2 regions of the Pantoea sp. y20 genome follow, and region 2 is predicted to be linked to the other one. Evidence: predicted binding sites of a transcription regulator. Region 2 holds the regulator's gene; the other holds the start of a gene.
What was found. Region 2 encodes CRP, which controls carbon source genes, mostly activating them, when cyclic AMP is high. Its sites were predicted from a motif close to ATGTGANNNNNNTCACAT; they were not measured.

Region 1 (4,163 bases), 820 kb from region 2:
TCCGTGTTCGGCGTCATATTTGTGACCTCCTACGTGGCAAAATCCTTTGGTCCAACCATCTTTGGCCAAATGGCGTTTTCGACCTCACTGTTTTCCATGGTGCAGACCGTGGCGATTTTCGGTACGGAAACCATTCTGTTTAAACGTATCAGTAAGAGTGCACCGAAAGGGCTGCGCCTGATGACCGTAGCGCGCAACATGCGCATGGTTTTACTGTTGCTTACATCGCTGCCCGTCTTGATTTGGGTCTGGTACAACATGCAGGAAAACTTCCTCGCTTTTGCACTGGCCTCGTTTATCTCTTCGGTTTTCGTGACGCAGGACACCTTCAGTGTCTACAACAATGCGCGCTTAGCGTCGCGGCTGAATACCATCGCCAACTCTGTCGGATTGCTGCTGGGCTTCAGCTTAAGTTTCGCCATTGCCTGGCTGCACCTCAATCCGCTATGGCTGACCGTTTCGATTGTCGCCGTCACGTTGGTGCCGTACGTCATTAAGCGTTTTAACTTTTATCGCGAAAATCAGGATGTGGCGCCGCCGCAGGATAAGCGCAACACCTATCTGCGCTATTTGCTGTACGCCGGATTGCCGCTGGCCATCTCCAGCATCTTTATCTCGGTGCAGGTGAAAGCGGCACAGATGTTCCTGGCAGGCATCGCCTCAGCGCGCGATCTTGGTTTGTTCGCCGCCGCCAATACCATTTCGGCCTCCTGGATTTTTATCCCGGTCGCCATCATCACTTCCTGCTTTTCGGAAATCTTCCGTGAGCGTGGAGAAACCGCCATCAAGCTGACAGCACGGCTTAATGGTTATGTCATGGGTGTTTCATTGTTGTTGTTAGCGGTGATCGCGATGTACGGCGAAAAAATCATCATCGCTTTATATGGTCACGAGTACACACAGTCAGGAAGTCTCATTACGTTGTTGTCGTTAGCAACCTGCTTTTCGGCGATGGGGACCGTAGCGTATCGCTACATGGTCAAAGAAGGCGGGTTTAATTATCTGTTGAAGAAAATCGTTTGCCTGATGGTCATCAGCTTGCCGCTGTCGTGGTGGCTGATCCAGAGCTACGGCATCATGGGTGCTGCATGGAGCGTTTTCATCTCAGAATTGCTGTCTCTTACCGTAATGAATTACTTCTTCAAAAACGGCGTCATCCAAAAAATCCAGGTTTCCTCACTCAACTACAAAACCTACAAATGAGGTCAGATATGCTCAAGTTGAAAGATGAACTCAGAAGAAGCGTTCAGTACTTCATCAAGAAGATGCCCTGGGCATACCAGGATCGTATCTACTATTTTCACAAGTTCCGCAAATTGCCTAATCTGCGCGAGCCGAAAGTGTTTAACGAGAAGGTGCTGTATCGCAAATTCATCCATGGCGATTATCAGATTTATGGTCGTCTGTCGGACAAATATTCGGTGCGTGAATATATCGCCGATAAAGTGGGTAGCGAATACCTGATCCCGCTGGTTTACGAGACCAGCGATCCCAGCTCATTGCACACGCTGCCGAGCTGGAAAAATACCGTTATCAAGCCGAATCACGCCTCCAACATGGTGGAGATCCTGCTGGAAGAGCCGGATGCGTTGAAGAAGCAGCAGATTATCAACGATTGCCATCGCTGGCTGAAGACCGATTTCGCCAACGAAGCGCGCGAGATTCACTATCGCTACATCAAGCCACGCATTCTGGTGGAGCAGTACATTGGCGATGGTAAATCGGCACCGATTGACTACAAGTTCCATATGTTCAACAAGCGCGACGGCAGCTTTGAGTATGTGCTGCAGGTGATCTACAACCGCTGCAATCCGCTATTGTCGATGAACTTCTACGTCAACAACCTCAACGAGGCGTATCACAAAATTCGTGATACCGGCCTGGATGTGACGCCGCAAATGGCCTCGTTGCAGCACGCGTTGGCGTTGAGTAAAAAGCTGGCGAGCGATTTCGATTATGTGCGCGTGGATTGGTACATCGATAACGAGCAGATCTACTTCGGCGAATTAACCTTCACGCCGGGCGCGGGTTTGGTGACCGGTCTGGATCGCGGGCTAAATCAAATGATGGGTGATATGTGGATTCAGGATCGCCGCGGTACGAAGATACCGGGCATCACGGTGGCGGAAGTGACCATTCCGGCCGTATTGAAGAAAATTTAGAATCACACAGCAAAATAAAAAACCCCGCTTCGGCGGGGTTTTTTATTGGCTGCGATTAAGGCATTGGCCAATCGGTTGGCGTCTGGCTCATCACTTCGATAAAGGCGTTTTTGGAGATTTCCATAAAGTTATGCAGATTCTCCATGCTCAGCGTGATACCGAGTAGGCCAGTAACAAACCAGCAGGACATGCCAACGCCGATGCCACCGCACAGCAGCGCCATCACGTGGTGACTGTTCTGACGCAGTCGAATTTTCATGGTGCTGGCGAAAAACATCATTACCGCACTCAGGAGTTCCCAGCGCATTACAATCAAACTGGTGGTTAGGGTGGCCATCTGCAAAAACCTCTTAGAATCAGTGATATCCCCGACATTCAATCGACATCACTGGCGGCTAAGAAGGAAGGTCAGGGAAGTCCTTCTGGCCGTCTAACTGAAGACAGAAAAGTGTGACTTGGCTCACATTATATCACTCGATTTTAAATTTTGAACAAAATTTATACCGGGTCAGGTAGAAAGATTTTTATCGAACTGAGGAAAAAACAGGCAGGAAAAGTGAGGTGCGCCCGCAAGGGGCGCGCAGAAAGGGTTAGCTAACCGGGCAGCACTCGCCGGTGGTACGCTGGGCAAAACTGGTCATGTTGTTGTCTGCACAGTCAAAACTGAGCAAGCGCGGACGCTGAATCATCGCCTGGCGACGCATGGTATGACGATAAGCGGTTGGCGTTTGCGAGAACTGACGGCGGAACACGCGCGAGAACGTCTGCTGCGAGTCATAACCGTATTGCATTGCGATATCGAACACCGGACGCTGGGTTTGACGCAGCGCCTCAGCGGCCAGCGTCAGACGACGTTCGCGAATATAGCCACCCAGCGTTTGTTTCGTGACGGCACGGAACATACGCTGCAGATGCCATTTTGAGTAACCTGATTTTGCCGCGACTTCATCAATTGACAGCGCTTTATCCAGATTCTGATCGATCCAGTTGGACAGCGAATGAATGATTTCCTGTTGCATCATAGCCTCATCCTTCTGATGTTTTTTGCCTGGTAAGAAATTCGAAGTTTTGCTGGGGTGCGAGTATAATTCCTCAAGTTAACTTGAGGTAAAGGCCCTAAATGAAAAAAGAACGCAATTACCCGAAGCCGGTTTTGACGCCGGGCGAAGTGGCGAAGCGCAGCGGCGTGGCGGTGTCGGCGCTACACTTCTATGAGACCAAAGGATTGATCTGTAGCTCGCGCAACGGCGGCAACCAACGTCGCTACAGCCGTGACGTGCTGCGTCGCGTTGCCATCATCAAAATTGCACAACGCATTGGCATTCCGCTGGCGACGGTGAGCGACAGCCTGACGCACGTGCCGGCTAATAAACGTATGTCGACACAAGAGTGGGACGCGCTGACGCAGCACTGGCGCGAGGAGCTGGATAAACGTATCGAAACCCTCACGCGCTTGCGTAACGATCTCGATGGCTGCATTGGCTGCGGCTGTTTATCGATGCGTGATTGCCCGCTGCGCAATCCCGGTGACCGGTTGGGCGAGCAAGGTTCGGGCGCGGTGTTACTCGATCCGGAACAGGACGAGCAAAAACGCTGATCGACTATACTTGGCGGAACACTTTTACCGGCAAGGAAACCGTATGATCACCGTTCACCATCTGGAAAATTCCCGCTCGCATCGCGTGTTATGGCTTCTGGAAGAGCTTGCGGTGCCTTACCAAATCAAACGCTATCAGCGTGAAAACAGCCTGCTGGCACCCGATTCCCTAAAGAAAGTGCATCCGCTGGGCAAATCTCCGGTGATCACCGACGGCAATCGCGTGATTGCCGAGTCAGGCGCAATTCTCGAATACCTGCAACTGAAGTACGACAGCGAGCATCAGCTGACGTTGAGTCATGAAGATGAGCAGATTCAGGCGCGTTACTGGCTGCATTACGCTGAAGGTTCGCTGATGCCATTACTGGTAATGAAACTGGTGTTTGCGCAGTTTGGCAAAAAGC
Region 2 (4,163 bases):
ATGCCTGGTTCAATGAGTTGAACAGCGCGTTGTGCGCCTGATTAACCTTTATGCGCTGATAAGCCAGTTTATCGGGCGACTGTTCCGGCCCCAGCAGCAGTTGCAGCGCCTCCTGATAGGCTTCCAGCGCATCGTGCGCGTTCTTGCGCAGCAGCCCGCTTTGCCACTGCGGCCACAGCCAAATCATCCCGGCGAAGGCAATTAAACAGCCCATCAAGGTATCCATCATGCGCGGCAGCAGAAACTGCGCGCCGTTCAGCGACAGCAATTGCAGCGAATACACCGCCGTGACGGTAAAGCCAATCATCGACCAGCCATAATATTTCCGCGTGATCAGATAGCTCGCCAGCGTAATCCCCAGCATAAACAGCAGCGTGATCGATTCCGGCACCGCCAGCTGCAGCGACGCGGCGGCGATCAGCAATCCGGCGAAAGTGCCCAGCGCACGGTGCTGAATACGCACGCGCGTGGCGTTGTAACCGTTCTGGCTGACGAACATGATGGTCATCAGAATCCAGTAAGGTTTGGGGATGTTAAAGAACAGCGCCAGCGAGCTGCCAAACATCAGCATCACAGCGAAGCGGGCTGCGGTGCGTAACGCGGTGGATTTGAATGACAGATAACTGCGCAGCGCCGGCAACAGCGGCAAACGGCGCTGGCGATCGGCCATCAGGTCACGCGTGTAGAGCGGCTTCTGCGTACGCAATACGCGGGCGATGCGACTGAAGTGATACAGGCAGAAGTTGCCGACCGGATTATCCGGATGCTGGCGTGCAATTTTCTCCAGAGCGCCGAGCTGTTTCTCCATGTGAAAACGATCCGGCAGCTGATGGTAGAGAATCGCATCCGCCAGCACGCGCAGCCGCGCCGAAATAATTTTGGCGTTCCAGCGAATCACCGCTTCGGCGTGGCTCTCCTCAACCAGCTTCTGCACCTCTTCGGGCTGATGCAAACTCACGGAGATGTGTTCCTGTAAATCCAGCGCAACCTGAAAAGCGCGCGTCAGGCGTTTGTGGCTGTTATCGCGGCTCGCCGACAGCATATGCATTTGCTGATAGCAGGTGGTGATGAGATCGACCGCCTTTTGCTGGCGCGCCAGCAGCGGCGGCAGCGCTTTCTCCGGATCGGTCAGCTGCGTCAGTAAGGTGTATTTGGCATCGCAGTAATCCGCCAGCTCGCGGAACAGCAGGCTGAGCGATTCGCGCATCGGCTGCTCTTTCCACAGCCAGAACCAGAACCAGTTGAACAAGCCGTACCACAGCGTGCCGCCAATGTAGAGCAGCGGCGGCACCCACATCGGCATGCGTCCCACTAAGCTGAGCGTAAAGATGGCGGCGATGAGTGTGGCGGGCAGCAGGCGCGCGTGCAGCGGGCCGATTTCGCCGGTTACGCCAATCAGCAGCGGCAGCGCCAGCAAAATCAGTGGCAGCGGAATCTGGTAAGCGGTGAGGATTTGCATCAGGAAACTGCCGGTGGCAAACAGCGAACCACCCACAATCAGGCGTTTGAAGAAGCGTTTGTGCGGCGTATCCAGTCCCGCCATGTTGCAGCAGGCCGGCACTAACGAGAACAGCAGACCTTTTTGCAGATCGCCAAACAGCCAACCGAGAGCCACAGGCAGGCACAGCACCAGCGTTTGCCGCAGCGCATAGTTAACTTCGGGATGATAGATGATTCGGCGCCACATCAGCTCATCGCAAATAGAAACGGCGCGATGTTGCCATCACGCCGTGGGTGAGAAGAAATTAGCGGGTGCCGTAAACGACGATGGTTTTACCGTGTGCGGAGATCAGGTTCTGATCTTCCAGCATTTTCAGGATACGACCCACGGTTTCGCGTGAGCAGCCCACGATCTGACCAATCTCCTGACGGGTGATTTTGATTTGCATCCCGTCTGGGTGAGTCATCGCATCTGGCTGTTTGGCCAGATTTAGCAGCGTTTGCGCAATACGTCCGGTGACATCGAGGAAGGCAAGGTTGCCCACTTTCTCAGATGTCACTTGCAGACGACGCGCCATTTGCGACGAAAGTCGCATTAAAATATCCGGGTTTACCTGAATCAGCTGACGGAATTTTTTGTATGAAATTTCAGCCACTTCGCAGGCAGACTTCGCACGCACCCAAGCACTGCGTTCCTGGCCTTCTTCGAAAAGACCGAGTTCGCCGATGAAATCCCCCTGATTGAGGTAGGAGAGAATCATCTCTTTGCCTTCTTCATCTTTAATCAGTACCGCTACGGAACCTTTTACGATGTAGTACAGCGTTTCCGCTTTCTCACCCTGATGGATGAGCGTGCTTTTGGATGGATATTTGTGAATATGGCAATGGGACAGGAACCATTCGAGTGTAGGGTCTGTTTGCGGTTTGCCGAGAACCATTCGCTATTATCCTCTGTTGTAATCGTGCCCAAAACACAGGGGGCATTTTTTCCCTGTCAGGCGGTTTAATCGTCGAGCGTTTCCAGTAAAGGAAAAATTATTCCGGGTGGACTCTTAAGCTACGCTTTTGATTCTTCCGGCCTTCGTCTGTGATGACGAAAATATTTTCAGCACTGTTTGTAGCACAGCTTTTGCGAGCTGTCTTGTGTTGTCTCGCTTCAGCAGAAGGGGGATTACTCTGGATTGCTGTTTGTCAGGTGAAAGCGTACTCTGGCGGCAAAACCGCCGCTTCAGGAGAAAGAATCATGCAGGCACGAGTGAAATGGGTGGAAGGTCTTACCTTTCTCGGAGAATCCTCATCCGGCCATCAGGTATTGATGGATGGTAATTCCGGTGATAAAGCGCCAAGTCCAATGGAGATGGTGCTGATGGCCGCGGGCGGCTGTAGCGCTATTGATGTGGTGTCGATCCTGCAAAAAGGGCGCAGCGATGTGGCCGATTGCGAAGTGAAGCTCACATCGGAACGCCGTGAAGAAGCGCCACGCATTTTTACCCACATCAACCTGCATTTTATCGTTAGCGGTAAAGCATTGAGCGACAAGGCCGTTTCGCGTGCGGTTGATCTGTCAGCGGAAAAATATTGCTCGGTAGCGATCATGCTGGGTAAAGGCGTGGAAATTACCCACAGCTATGAAGTGATCGAGTTATAACTCGGATTGTAGCGGCGCAATTTATTGCGCAATAAATTGCGCCGCTACGGAATGACTCCGCTTATTCAATCCGCTTCCCTTCAATCAGTCGCTGTACCAGCGGCAGCATAATCAGCTCCATCGCCAATCCCATTTTGCCACCCGGCACCACCAGCGTATTGATGTGCGAAATAAACGATCCCTGAATCATCGCCAGCAGATAGGGGAACGCGATGCCTTCCAGACCACGGAAATGAATCACCACGAAGCTTTCGTCGAGCGACGGAATTTCGCGTGCGGCAAACGGGTTTGAGGTATCAACGGTCGGCACGCGCTGGAAGTTAATGTGGGTGCGCGAGAACTGTGGCGTGATGAAGTTAATGTAATCCTCCATTGACCGCACCACCGAATCCATCACCGCTTCGCGTGAATGGCCGCGCTCGCTGGTGTCACGCACCAGCTTCTGAATCCACTCAAGGTTAACAATCGGCACCACGCCAACCAGCAGATCGACATGCTCCGCCACATTTTGCTGCTGCGTGACCACGCCGCCGTGTAAGCCTTCATAGAACAGCACATCGGTGTTTTCCGGCAGCGGCTGCCACGGCGTAAAGGTGCCCGGCACCTGATTCCACGGCACGGCTTCATCGTAGGTATGCAGATATTTGCGCGATTCGCCAAGGCCGGTTTGGCCGTAATGTTTAAACGTCTGCTCCAGCAGGCCGAAGTCGTTGGCTTCCGGGCCGAAGTAGCTGATGTGGCGCCCGAGATCGCGCGCCTTGCGGATCGCCATGTCCATTTCCGGACGTGTGTAGCGATGGAAACTGTCGCCTTCGAGTTCCGCCGCATGCAAATTCAGCTGCTGGAAAATTTTACGGAAGGCGAGGCTGGTGGTGGTGGTTCCGGCGCCGCTGGAACCGGTGACGGCAATAATTGGATGCCTGGCTGACATAACAGAGCTCCCTGTGAAGTCCGGCGATGAGCATTGTTACCACGAATTGCCGCGGGGTGCATCAGCCGCGGAATTCACCCTTCGGCATAATATTGATCGATTCATGCAGTTCCGACCACACCAGCACCACGTCGCCGCGCTCCA

Region 1: ACYAC5_RS01820 (YjcB family protein) is a predicted target of CRP. The motif match lies at 2,611-2,628, and genes of this name have one in related genera.

The regions. Positions count from the first base shown of each region.
Region 1 covers NZ_CM142816.1:400,639-404,801, forward strand. Annotated here, with positions in the region: gene ACYAC5_RS01810 (oligosaccharide flippase family protein) at 1-1,203, shown strand, start outside; gene ACYAC5_RS01815 (ATP-grasp fold amidoligase family protein) at 1,212-2,162, shown strand; gene ACYAC5_RS01820 (YjcB family protein) at 2,218-2,499, opposite strand; gene soxS (superoxide response transcriptional regulator SoxS) at 2,753-3,184, opposite strand; gene soxR (redox-sensitive transcriptional activator SoxR) at 3,283-3,759, shown strand; gene ACYAC5_RS01835 (glutathione S-transferase family protein) at 3,803-4,163, shown strand, end outside.
Region 2 covers NZ_CM142816.1:3,802,598-3,806,760, reverse strand. Annotated here, with positions in the region: gene ACYAC5_RS17725 (YccS/YhfK family putative transporter) at 1-1,687, opposite strand, end outside; gene crp (cAMP-activated global transcriptional regulator CRP) at 1,746-2,378, opposite strand; gene ACYAC5_RS17715 (OsmC family protein) at 2,684-3,088, shown strand; gene ACYAC5_RS17710 (phosphoribulokinase) at 3,150-4,019, opposite strand; gene ACYAC5_RS17705 (YheU family protein) at 4,081-4,163, opposite strand, start outside.